Regions from separate parts of the Streptomyces lacaronensis genome, predicted to be linked through region 2. Evidence: riboswitches for the same ligand, from Rfam matches in the RefSeq annotation. Region 2 holds a riboswitch; the other holds the start of a gene.
The links. Region 2 has a riboswitch for glycine ahead of gcvT (glycine cleavage system aminomethyltransferase GcvT). Riboswitches for the same ligand answer to the same signal wherever they lie in the genome.
Positions count from the first base shown of each region.

Region 1: another riboswitch for glycine. It lies ahead of gcvP (aminomethyl-transferring glycine dehydrogenase); the one in region 2 lies ahead of gcvT (glycine cleavage system aminomethyltransferase GcvT).

Region 1 is NZ_JBLHDK010000003.1:10,544,319-10,550,638, forward strand. It holds gene ACMTAK_RS45635 (MerR family transcriptional regulator) at 1-206, shown strand, start outside; gene ACMTAK_RS45640 (DNA polymerase IV) at 315-1,871, shown strand; gene ACMTAK_RS45645 (PRC-barrel domain-containing protein) at 1,847-2,164, opposite strand; glycine riboswitch at 2,311-2,408, shown strand; glycine riboswitch at 2,410-2,534, shown strand; gene gcvP (aminomethyl-transferring glycine dehydrogenase) at 2,600-5,515, shown strand; gene ACMTAK_RS45655 (DUF5999 family protein) at 5,606-5,812, opposite strand; gene ACMTAK_RS45660 (hypothetical protein) at 6,076-6,320, opposite strand, start outside.
Region 2 is NZ_JBLHDK010000003.1:4,065,346-4,071,665, forward strand. It holds gene ACMTAK_RS17090 (enhanced serine sensitivity protein SseB C-terminal domain-containing protein) at 1-157, opposite strand, end outside; gene ACMTAK_RS17095 (enhanced serine sensitivity protein SseB) at 269-1,075, opposite strand; gene ACMTAK_RS17100 (AAA family ATPase) at 1,252-1,956, opposite strand; glycine riboswitch at 2,120-2,230, shown strand; gene gcvT (glycine cleavage system aminomethyltransferase GcvT) at 2,401-3,528, shown strand; gene gcvH (glycine cleavage system protein GcvH) at 3,745-4,125, shown strand; gene glyA (serine hydroxymethyltransferase) at 4,152-5,417, shown strand; gene ACMTAK_RS17120 (L-serine ammonia-lyase) at 5,642-6,320, shown strand, end outside.

The sequences.
Region 1 (6,320 bases), 6.5 Mb from region 2:
CCGTCTACGAGTGCACCTCGCCCGATGAGGTCGTGGACCTCCTCCAGGGCGGCCAGGGCGTCTTCGGGATCGCCGTGGGCGTCGTCTGGCGGGACGTGGAGAGCGCGCTGTCCCAGCTGCACGGCGAGCGGGTGGACACCGGCGAGACGCTGGTCCGGCACAACCCGACCGATGAGCTCGCGGCGCGCCGCAACCGGGCGGGTTAGCGACGCCCTTCCGCCCGGCGCCCCGGCGGTGAACCGAGTGGCGCCCCCGGGCCCGCCCCCGGCCGTTGTGCCGCCCCATTGTCAGTGGTGTGCGGCAGCATCGGAGGTGTGAGGGGTGCGCCGACGATTCTCCATCTGGATATGGACGCCTTCTACGCCTCGGCGGAGCAGGCGGCCAAGCCCAGCCTGCGCGGAAAGCCGGTGATCGTAGGGGGCCTGGGGCCGCGTGGCGTGGTGGCCACGGCCTCCTACGAGGCCCGGGTGTTCGGGGTGCACTCCGCCATGGCGATGGCCCAGGCCCGCCGCCTGTGTCCGAACGCGGCGTTCCTCATCCCTCGCTTCGCCCTCTACCGCAAGGTGAGCGACGCGGTCATGGCACTGTTGCACACGCTGTCACCCCTGGTGGAGCCGCTGAGCCTGGACGAGGCGTTCGTCGATCTGGAGGCGGGCGGCACCGAGCCCACCGTGGAGGCGGCGCGCGCCGTGGCGGAGCGACTGCGAGCCGACATCAAGGCGGTCACCGGGCTGACCGGATCGGTGGGGCTCGCCGGATCCAAGATGCTCGCCAAGATCGGTTCGGAGCAGGCCAAGCCGGATGGTCTGGTGGTCATCGAGCCCGGGACGGAGCGCGATCTGCTCGGACCGATGTCGGTGCGGACGCTCCCGGGCGTCGGTCCCGCCACGGCGGAGGCGCTGCGCCGGGCCGGGATCCACACCGTGGCCGAGACGCGGGAGGCGGGCGAGGCGGAGCTGGTGCGGCTGCTGGGGCGGGCCCACGGCGCGTCGCTTTTCCTGATGGCCGAGGGCCGGGACGAGCGGCCCGTCGTCGCCGAGCGGGACGCCAAGTCCATTTCGGTCGAGGACACCTTCGATGTCGACCTCACCGACCGCACCCGGGTGCAGCTGGAGATCGCGCGGCTCGCCGACCGCTGTGTGGGGCGGCTGCGCGAGGCGGGCCGCTCGGGGCGGACGGTCGTGATCAAGGTGCGGCGGTACGACTTCTCCACGCTCACCCGTTCGGAGACCCTGCGCGGTCCGACCGACGACCCGGCGGTGGTGCGCGAGGCAGCGGCACGGCTGATCGACGGGGTGGACACCACGGCGGGTGTGCGGCTGCTGGGGGTCGGCGTCAGCGGTCTGGCGGACTACACGCAGGAGGATCTCTTCGCGCAGGCCGCGCAGGCCGCGCAGGCCGCGCAGGCCGCTCAAGCCGCTCAAGTCGCCCAAGCCGCCCAAGCGGCTCAGGCCGCTCAGACCGCTCACGAGGCCGTGGGGGACGCCGGGCGCCCGCCGGGGCCGGAGAGACCGGAGTCCATGGGAGAGGGCGCGGAAGAGGCTTCTGAGGACGCTGAGAAGCCGCGGCGCTGGCTCCCGGGCTCGGATGTACGGCACGCCGAGTACGGGGCGGGCTGGGTGCAGGGGAGCGGGGTGGGCCGGGTGACCGTGCGCTTCGAGGAACCTTGGTCGTCACCGGGCCGGGTACGGACGTTCCCCGTGGACGACCCGGCGCTACAGCCTGCCGACCCGCTGCCGCTGCTGCGCCCCGACCCGGATGCGGAAGCGGACGCGGAGGAGGCCGGAGGCCGGGACGGGCAGGTCCCCGAGCCCGGTGGTGGGCCCGAGCCCGGCCCGTGCCCGGGTCAGCCCGTGACGTCCAGGCCGTAGTGGTGGTAGAGCTGAAGCTCCTGCTCGGGGGAGAGGTGGCGGCCTACCCCGAAGTCCGGGGCGTCCTTGATCAGGGACCGGTCGTACGGCACCCGCAGGGTGTCGCCGACGACCTCGCTCGGTTCGAGCGGTACGAAGACGTCCCGGCTGAACAGCCCCGTGCGTACCGCCGCCCATTCGGGCTCGCCGGTCGCGTCGTCGAGATAGACCTCGTCCACGGTGCCGATCTTGGCGCCCTCGCGGTCGAATGCCTTGCGGCCGATCAGGGTCCGCGGGTCGATATCGGTCTGCACGCTCTCTCCCACAGGTGGCAAACAGATGACAAGCAAGTGGCAAGTGCCCGTTGCTCCCTACAAAAAGCCACATCGCCGCACTCGGCCACTCGAACGCCCGCGACCGTCCCCCGCGGCAGAACCGCTGGTACGCTGACTGTGGCTGCAGACCCCGTGCGGGAGAGTCCTCCGCCGACGCTGTCGGAGGCGCCGAAGGAGCAAACCCTCCCCGGAATCTCTCAGGCACACGTACCGTGCGGGTGAGGTCACTCTGGAAAGCAGGGTGGGCCACGGGCGAGCAGAGCTCCGGAACCCCTCCTCACCGACGGTGAAAACCGGTCAGGCGGTATGTGGGCCGGTGAAGCTCTCAGGTTGAGATGACAGAGGGGGAGGCCGTCCGGGCACCCGAGTCGCGGTGCCCCTCGTAGGTCGTCACAGACCAGGAGGCCCCCGCAGATGACCGCCAAACGCATCGCACTCTCCGACTTGGAATCCGGTACTCCGTTCGAGCGGCGCCACATCGGCCCGGACGGCGAGGCGCAGGCCAAGATGCTCGCCCAGGTCGGCTTCGGCTCGCTGGACGAGCTCACCGAGGCCGCCGTACCGGACGTCATCAAGAGCACCGAGGCGCTGGACGCCCTGCCGCCGGCCCGCAGCGAGCCGGAGGTCCTCGCCGAGCTGCGCGCGCTCGCCGACCGCAACCAGGTGCTGCCGTCGATGATCGGCCTCGGCTACTACGGCACCCACACCCCGCCGGTGATCCTGCGCAATGTGCTGGAGAACCCCGCCTGGTACACCGCGTACACGCCCTACCAGCCGGAGATCTCCCAGGGCCGGCTCGAGGCGCTGCTGAACTTCCAGACCGTCGTCGCCGACCTGACCGGGCTGCCCACGGCCGGTTCCTCGCTGCTGGACGAGGCCACCGCGGCCGCCGAGGCGATGGCGCTGTCGCGGCGCGTCGGCAAGGTCAAGGAGGGCGTCTTCCTGATCGACGCCGACTGTCTGCCGCAGACCATCGCGGTCATACGGACCCGCGCCGAGCCGACCGGTGTCGAGGTCGTCGTCGCCGACCTGGCCGAGGGCATCCCGGACGAGATCGCCGAGCGCGGGATCTTCGGCGTGCTGCTCCAGTACCCGGGCGCCTCCGGTGTGGTGCGCGATCCGCGCCCGGTCATCGAGCGGGCCCATGAACTGGGCGCGGTCGTCACCGTCGCCGCCGACCTCCTCGCGCTCACCCTGCTCGCCCCGCCCGGCGAACTGGGCGCGGACATCGCGGTGGGCAGCAGCCAGCGGTTCGGCGTCCCGATGGGCTTCGGCGGACCGCACGCCGGTTTCATGGCGGTGCGCGACGCCTACGCCCGCAACCTCCCCGGCCGTCTGGTCGGGGTCTCGGTGGACGCCGACGGCGACAAGGCGTACCGGCTGGCGTTGCAGACCCGTGAGCAGCACATCCGCCGGGAGAAGGCCACCAGCAACATCTGCACCGCTCAGGTGCTGCTGGCCGTGATGGCCGGGATGTACGCCGTCTATCACGGTCCGGACGGGCTCGCGGCGATCGCCCGCCGCACCCACCGCTACGCCTCCGTGCTCGCCGAGGGGCTGCGGTCCGGTGGTGTCGAGGTGGTGTACGGCGCGTTCTTCGACACCCTCACCGCACGGGTGCCGGGCCGGGCCGCCGAGGTCGTCGCCGCGGCCCGCGAGGCCGGGGTCAACCTCCGGCTGACCGACGCCGACCACGTCGGCATCGCCTGTGACGAGACCACCGGCCGCGCGCAGCTCGCCGCCGTGTGGTCCGCCTTCGGGGTGGACGGCGGCAACGGCGACGCCTCCGGGATCCCCGGGCTCGAGGAGCTGGACGCCTCGGCGCCGGACGCGCTGCCCGCGGCCCTGCTGCGCCAGGACGGCTATCTGACCCATCCGGTCTTCCACCAGCACCGCTCCGAGACCGCGATGCTGCGCTATCTGCGGCGCCTGGCCGACCGGGACTACGCCCTGGACCGGGGCATGATCCCGCTCGGCTCCTGCACCATGAAGCTCAACGCGACCACCGAGATGGAGCCGGTCACCTGGCCGGAGTTCGGCGCGCTGCACCCCTTCGCACCGGCCGAGCAGGCCCAGGGCTATCTGACCCTGATCCGTGAGCTGGAGGAGCGGCTGGCCGAGGTCACCGGCTATGACAAGGTCTCGCTGCAGCCGAACGCCGGGTCCCAGGGCGAGCTCGCCGGGCTGCTGGCGGTGCGCGCCTACCACCGGGCCAACGGCGACACCCAGCGCACCGTCTGCCTCATCCCGTCCTCCGCGCACGGCACCAACGCGGCCAGCGCCGTGATGGCCGGTATGAAGGTCGTCGTGGTCAAGACCGGCCAGGACGGCGAGGTGGACACCGACGACCTGCGCGCCAAGATCGAGCAGTACGGGGACCAGCTCGCCGTCCTGATGGTCACCTACCCCTCCACCCACGGCGTGTTCGAGGAGCACATCACCGAGATCTGCGCGACCGTGCACGACGCGGGCGGCCAGGTCTACGTGGACGGCGCCAACCTCAACGCGCTGGTCGGGCTCGCCGAGCCGGGCCGGTTCGGTGGCGATGTCTCGCATCTGAACCTGCACAAGACCTTCTGCATCCCGCACGGCGGCGGGGGCCCCGGCGTCGGCCCGATCGCGGTGCGCGAGCATCTGGCGCCCTACCTCCCCAACCATCCGCTGCAGCCCGCCGCCGGTCCGGCCACGGGCGTCGGCCCGGTCTCGGCCGCGCCGTGGGGCTCCGCGGGGATCCTGCCGATCTCGTGGGCGTACATCCGGCTGATGGGCGCCGAGGGGCTGCGCCGCGCGACCCAGGTCGCGGTGCTCGGCGCCAACTACGTCGCCAAGCGCCTCGAACCGCACTACCCGGTGCTCTACACCGGCCCCGGCGGCCTGGTGGCGCATGAGTGCATCGTGGATCTGCGTCCGCTGACGAAGGCCACCGGCGTGACCGTGGACGATGTGGCCAAGCGCCTGATCGACTACGGCTTCCACGCGCCGACGATGTCGTTCCCGGTCGCCGGAACGCTGATGATCGAGCCGACCGAGAGCGAGGATCTGGCGGAGCTGGACCGGTTCTGCCAGGCGATGATCGCCATCCGGGCCGAGATCGAGAAGGTCGGCTCCGGCGAGTGGGCCAAGGAGGACAATCCCCTGCGGAACGCCCCGCATACGGCGGCGTCGCTGACCGCGGAGTGGGACCACCCGTACTCCCGGGAGGAGGCGGTCTTCCCGGCCGGGGTCTCGGCGGCCGACAAGTACTGGCCGCCGGTGCGGCGGATCGACGGGGCCTACGGGGACCGTAACCTCGTCTGCTCCTGCCCGCCGCTGGAATCCTACGAGGGCTGAGGGTCTTAAGCCCTGCGATGCGTCAGTGGGGCCGGTTCGGCGAACGCGCCGGGCCGGCCCCTGATATGTACGTGCCGTCGACGGCGGAGGTCAGGCCGCGGTGACTACGTGCTCGGAACCCAGCGGTCGGCATGGTGCGATCACGCGCCCGTCCGGCAGCAGCTCACCGGTGTCCTCGAAGAGCAGGACGCCGTTGCACAGCAGGCTCCATCCCTGCTCCGGGTGGTGCGCCACGAGATGGGCGGCCTCCCGGTCGGCTGAGTCGGCTGACGGGCAGGGCGGTTGATGCTGGCACATGACAGGGTTCTTTCGCTGCGGAGTGGTGAAGGTCCTGCGGCTCGCTGCGGCGTTCATGGCCGCCCCCCGTGGTTGAGTCGGTCGATTGCTCCAGTGTTGCCCTGCGGCCTGGAATCCGCAGGGATTTCGCGGTACCGGTCTCGCTAGATAATGACGCATCACCCGTCCGGAGGGTTCATCGCGGCCGGACTGTTACGAGGATGCTGCGGAGCGCCCTGTGACCCGGCGGTCACGGGGCGCTCCCGGCCTGATGAAGGCCCAGGTCAGGCGGGTGAGCCAAGCAAGGGGGCCCGGGTCAGCCGGTGGGTGAGGACGGGCAGCAGATCGGTTGCGCGGTGCGCCCGGTGCGCCGCGATACCGGGCGGGGCCGGGGCGAGCGGCACCAGCAGGTCCCCGGCGCCGAGGCCGCCTTCGGCGCCGTCCGCGGTCAGGTCGCCGTGCAGCCAGAGCGTGACCATGTAGAGCTCGGGGATGGACAGCAGCCGCGGCTGGTACGCCGAGGGCAGCG
Region 2 (6,320 bases):
GGGAGCCGGGCGCGCCGTGCCACAGCAGCATCCAGACCTGGCCCTCGCCGATGGCGTGCAGCAGCGCCTCGTAGGCGTCGTACCGGCCGGGAGCGACCTGCTGCAACGCTCGCTCAACCTGGCCGGCCGCCGCCCCCCAATCCGCGCCCGCGCTCACCTGGGTCCGCCCCTTCTCATCGCCTTGCCCACACCTCACCGGGGAGCGTGCTCGCACCCCTCCTGGTCATCAAACCAGCTTACGGGCCGCGGCAGCGGACCCAGGGGTGAGTCAGAGGTCACGGTCGTAGAACGGCCGCACCCGTCCCAGCATCCAGTCGGCCACCGGATCGCCCTGCGCCACGTCCAGCAGTACCAGCTGAACCTTCCACGGCACCGGCACCGAACCGAGGGCGCGGCCCAGCGCCTCCACCGCGCGCGCCTGCCCCTCGGGGCCGGGCTCGTCGAGCTGCACACCGACGAAGAGCGCCGGCTCGTCGCCCTCGACGCTGGCCAGGGCGCGCCGGGCGGTCCGCACCCCGGTGCCCTTGGCGAACTCGATCCCGGCGGCGGCCAGGAAGTCCACCGGCTCGTCCTGCCAGTCCGGTTCGAAGAGCCGCACCCGGCCACCGTTGGCCGGGCCGTCGAGCTCGGTACGCCCGGCGCGGCACAACTCCCGGACGGCGGGCGGAGGCAGCGGTACGACCACCGCGCCACCGGGGTTCACCGCGATGCCGAGCTGGGGCGGCAGCCCGCGGGCGAACTCCACGGCCGGGGCGATGGTGAAGGACATATGGGAGCCGACGATTTGGAGGAACTGCTGCTCGGAGCTGAACACCGGGACATACGCGCCGCCGTCGATCTCCATCGTGGGCAGATCGAGGCTCGGGCTGCCCGGGCCCCCGCCGTTGGGCAGTGGAATCCAGAGGTGGCTGCGGGAGAGCGTCTCGACGATGCGCGCTCCGGCGCCGGGGACGTCGACGGAGGCGGCCATCACCTCTTCGAGCTCATTGCCGGGAAACGCCGGATGCGCGGCATACCCGCCGTCCGGGAATCCTCCGTGCGCCGGGGCCGCTCCGTACTGCTCCGGGAAGCTCATCTTCGTCCAACCGCCATCTCGTCCGACCTGCCCGAAGCACCCTAACCGCTGGGCGGCCCGGGGCCGGAGGGGGCGGCGGCGATCTCCACAGCACTTCCCCACCTCGCCCGGACTCGCCCTCGTCACGCTGTGTGATGCCAATGGCCGATTTTCGGCCACTTGGGGGAGAGGCGTGATCACTCGAAGGAGATGCAGCGCAGCGCGCTCGCGCCTCGCCGGTCCAGCAGCACCGCCGACGCGCACCCCCGCGGCGGCCGCCCCTCCTCCATCCCGGTGATCAGCCGCCGCATCGCGCGCAGATGCCGCCCGAAGGCGTAGGCGGAGACCCCGCGGCCACGGGCGGCCTGGCCCTCCAGCGCCTCCGTGGCGCCCACGTCCAGCAGCACCATGTGGAGACTGCGGCCCCGGCGCCGCACGTCCCGGGCCAGCCAGCGGCGGACCCACGGCAGCGCCCCGCAGTCGTGCACCACCACGCTCACGCCCGAGCGCAGCGCCCGGCGCAGCCCGGCGTAGTGGGCGTACCGGACCAGCGGTCGGTAGAGCGCGTACGGCAGCCAGCCGGGCAGCCGGCGCTCCCACGTCTCCCGGGTGTTCTGCGAGTCCACCCTGATCACGACCGCGCCCGTCTCGTCCAGGAGCGGCACCGTCCGGTTGATCAGGGTGCTCTTGCCACTGCCCGGCAGCCCGGAGGCGACCAGCACATCCCCTGCCGGAAACCGCAGCTCACGCGGGTCCGCGCCGCCACCCTCCGCCCCGGCGCGCAGATCGTGCACCGCGCTTCTTCGACCGGGCCGGGCCGTCGACCCGGAGGGGGTGCGCCCACGCCGCGCCGGCAGGAGCCTCTGTGTTGTCGCGTACGTTCCCTGCCCATGCACCGTGATCGTCCTCCCAGGTCGGTCAACGCTGCTCGTACCCGCAGAGTGTCAAGAAAAGGTAATGTCGGGCAAGGCTGCCCCTGACCGGGCGGCCGGAGCCCCGTCGGATCGGGGCTTCCCTTCTCGGCCATACATGCGATGATGTCCGCGCAACTCCATACCGGCCGCTTGAATCCGCGCGGGAGAGTCCTTGGTCATCGGCATCCGTGCCGGGTGTCCAGGGCGCCGAAGGAGCAAGTCCTCCCTTGAATCTCTCAGGCCCCGATACCGCACGGACGAGGCAGATCTGAAAAGCGGGCCGCGCGGGCGCGGCTCCACCCAAGGTGCAAACCGGGCCCCTTACGGGCGTCACGGCGAACCTCTCAGGTTCCGATGACAGATGGGGAGGACGCACGCGTCCTTGTCGTCCGTCCTCGCCGTCGCGCGACCCCGACCTCTGGAGCCTGAATCGTGACCGACGCCCCGCCCACCCCACGCCGTACCGCGCTGGACGCGCGGCACCGCGCGCTCGGCGCCACCATGACCGACTTCGCCGGCTGGGACATGCCGCTGCGCTACGGCAGCGAGCGCGACGAGCACACCGCGGTACGCACCCGCGCCGGGCTCTTCGACCTCTCCCACATGGGTGAGATCTCTCTCATCGGTCCGCGGGCCGGGGACGCCCTGGACCACGCGCTGGTCGGCCGGCTGTCCGCGCTCGCCGTGGGCCGCGCCCGCTACACCATGATCTGCGACGACGAGGGCGGCATCCTGGACGACCTGATCGTCTACCGCCTCGGGGACGAGGAGTTCCTGGTCGTGGCCAACGCCGCCAACGCGCAGGTGGTGCTGGACGCGCTGACCGAGCGGGCCGGCGGTTTCGAGGCGACCGTGAGGGACGACCGCGACGCCTACGCGCTGCTCGCCGTCCAGGGGCCCGAGTCCGCGGGGATCCTGAAGCGCCTGACCGACGCCGACCTGGACGGGCTGAAGTACTACGCCGGGCTGCCGGGCACCGTCGCGGGCGTCCCCGCCATGATCGCCCGCACCGGCTACACGGGTGAGGACGGCTTCGAGCTGTTCCTGGCACCGGACGACGCCGAGCGGGTCTGGGAGGCGGTGACCGAGGCGGGGGCCCCGGTGGGCCTGGTGCCCTGCGGTCTTTCCTGCCGGGACACCCTGCGTCTCGAGGCGGGCATGCCGCTGTACGGGCATGAGCTGACCACCGACACCACCCCCTTCGACGCGGGGCTCGGCCGGGTGGTGAAGTTCGACAAGCCGGGCGGCTTCGTCGGCCGCGAGGCCCTGGAGGCCGCGTCCCACCAGGCGGACACCGTCACCCCGCGCACCCTGGTCGGCCTGATCGCTTCAGGCCGCCGGGTGCCGCGCGCCGGATACGCCGTGGTGGCCGCCGACGGCTCGTCGATCGGCCAGGTCACCTCGGGCGCGCCCTCGCCGACGCTGGGCAGGCCGATCGCGATGGCGTACGTGGACCCGGAGTACGCGAAGCCCGGCACCGAGGGGGTCTTCGTGGACATCCGTGGTGCCCGGGAGCCGTACGAGGTCGTGGCGCTCCCCTTCTACAAGCGCGAGCGCTGAGCTACCACCGGCGTGAGCGCCGGGCTTCCATGAGCGCGGACGCCGGGCTTCCATGAGCGTGCGCGCCGGGCTTCCACAAGGGCGGGCGCCGAGCGGGCCCCCGGCCCATCGCGTCCCCTCGCCGCCGTATCCCTCGGCACCGTATTCCTCGGCGCCGCGTCCCACCAGCTAAGACCCGTTTCCCAAGCACTCCCCCGTATCCAGGAGAATCGGACCATGAGCAACCCCCAGCAGCTGCGGTACAGCAAGGAGCACGAGTGGCTGTCGGCCGCCGGCGAGGACGGCGTGTCGACGATCGGCATCACCGAATTCGCGGCCAACGCGCTCGGCGATGTCGTCTATGTCCAGCTCCCGGACGTCGGCTCCACGGTCTCCGCCGGTGACACCTGCGGTGAGCTGGAGTCCACCAAGTCGGTCAGCGATCTGTACACGCCGGTCTCCGGTGAGGTCACCGAGATCAACGAGGACGTGGTGAACGATCCGGCGCTGGTGAATTCCGCCCCCTTCGAGGGCGGCTGGCTGTTCAAGGTGAGGGTGACGAGCGAGCCGGAGGACCTGCTCTCCGCCGACGAGTACACCGCTTTCGCCGAAAACTGACCCTCCTTATTCGATCGGGACCCTCGATGTCGCTTCTCAACAGCTCCCTGCACGAGCTCGACCCGGACGTCGCCGCTGCTGTCGACGCCGAACTCCACCGCCAGCAGTCCACCCTGGAGATGATCGCCTCCGAGAACTTCGCTCCGTCGGCGGTCATGGAGGCCCAGGGCTCGGTCCTGACCAACAAGTACGCCGAGGGCTACCCCGGCCGCCGCTACTACGGCGGCTGTGAGCACGTCGACGTGGTCGAGCAGATCGCCATCGACCGGGTCAAGGAGCTCTTCGGCGCCGAGGCGGCCAACGTCCAGCCGCACTCGGGCGCCCAGGCCAACGCGGCCGCGATGTTCGCCCTGCTCTCCCCCGGCGACACCATCCTGGGGCTGAACCTGGCGCACGGCGGCCATCTGACCCACGGCATGAAGATCAACTTCTCCGGCAAGCTCTACAACGTGGTGCCCTACCACGTGGACGCCGAGACCGGTCTGGTCGACATGGACGAGGTCGAGCGGCTGGCCAAGGAGCACCGCCCCAAGCTGGTGATCGCGGGCTGGTCGGCATACCCGCGCCAGCTGGACTTCGCCGCCTTCCGCCGGATCGCGGACGAGGTCGGCGCGTACCTGATGGTCGACATGGCCCACTTCGCGGGTCTGGTGGCGGCCGGGCTGCACCCCTCGCCCGTACCGCACGCCCATGTGGTGACCACCACCACCCACAAGACCCTGGGCGGTCCGCGCGGTGGCGTGATCCTCTCCACCGCCGACCTGGCCAAGAAGATCAACTCGGCGGTCTTCCCGGGTCAGCAGGGCGGTCCGCTGGAGCATGTGATCGCGGCGAAGGCGGTGTCCTTCAAGGTGGCGGCGAGCTCGGAGTTCAAGGAGCGCCAGGAGCGCACGCTGGAGGGCGCCAGGATCCTCGCCGAGCGCCTGACCCAGGACGATGTCCGGGAGGTGGGCGTCGCCGTCCTCTCCGGCGGCACCGATGTCCATCTGGTCCTGGTCGATCTGCGCGACTCCGAGCTGGACGGGCGGCAGGCCGAGGACCGGCTGCACGAGGTCGGCATCACGGTCAACCGCAACGCGATCCCGAACGACCCGCGGCCCCCGATGGTCACCTCGGGCCTGCGGATCGGCACCCCGGCGCTGGCCACGCGCGGCTTCACCACGGAGGACTTCCGCGAGGTCGCCGACGTGATCGCGGAGACGCTCAAGCCGTCGTACGACGCGGAGGCGCTGAAGGCCCGGGTCACCGCCCTGGCCGACAAGCACCCGCTGTACGCGCATCTGTCCAAGTGAGCCGGAGCAACCCGGAGTAACGCGGACCCGGGGGCGCGTCCGCCCTGGCGCGCCCCCGCCGCACCACCCCACGCACGGCCCCGCACCGACCCCGCAGCACCTCACACACCACCCGCACCACCTCACACACCACCCGCACCGACCCCGCACCACCCCACGCACGGCCCGCACGCTTCCCCCGCGGGCACACGCTTCCCCCGGCGTGCAGACGAAGGAGTCCCCCGGTGGCCATTTCCGTATTCGACCTCTTCTCGATCGGCATCGGCCCGTCCAGTTCGCACACCGTCGGCCCGATGCGGGCCGCGCGGATGTTCGTCCGCCGGCTGAAGAACGAGGGTCTGCTGGCCCACACCGCGTCCGTCCGGGCCGAGCTCTTCGGCTCGCTGGGCGCCACCGGTCACGGCCACGGCACCCCGAAGGCCGTGCTGCTGGGCCTGGAGGGCAACTCCCCGCGCACCGTCGACGTCGATACGGCCGACGGCGAGGTCGAGCGCATCCGCACCACCAAGCGGCTGCGGCTGCTCGGCGCCGAGATCGGCCCCGGCCACGAGATCGACTTCGACGACTCGGCCCAGCTGATCCTGCACCGCCGCCGCTCACTGCCGTACCACGCCAACGGCATGACGCTGTGCGCGTACGACGCCGGGGGCCATCCGCTGCTGGAGAAGACGTACTACTCGGTCGGCGGCGGCTTCGTGGTGGACGAGGACGCGGTCGGCGAGGACCGCATCAAGCTCGACGACACCGTTCTCACCCACCCCTTCCGCACCGGTGACGAACTGCTGCGGCTCTCCCAGGAGACGGGCCTGTCCATCTCGGCCCTGATGCTGGAGAACGAGAAGGCATGGCGCACGGAGCCGGAGATCCGGGCCGGGCTGCTGGAGATCTGGCAGGTCATGGAGG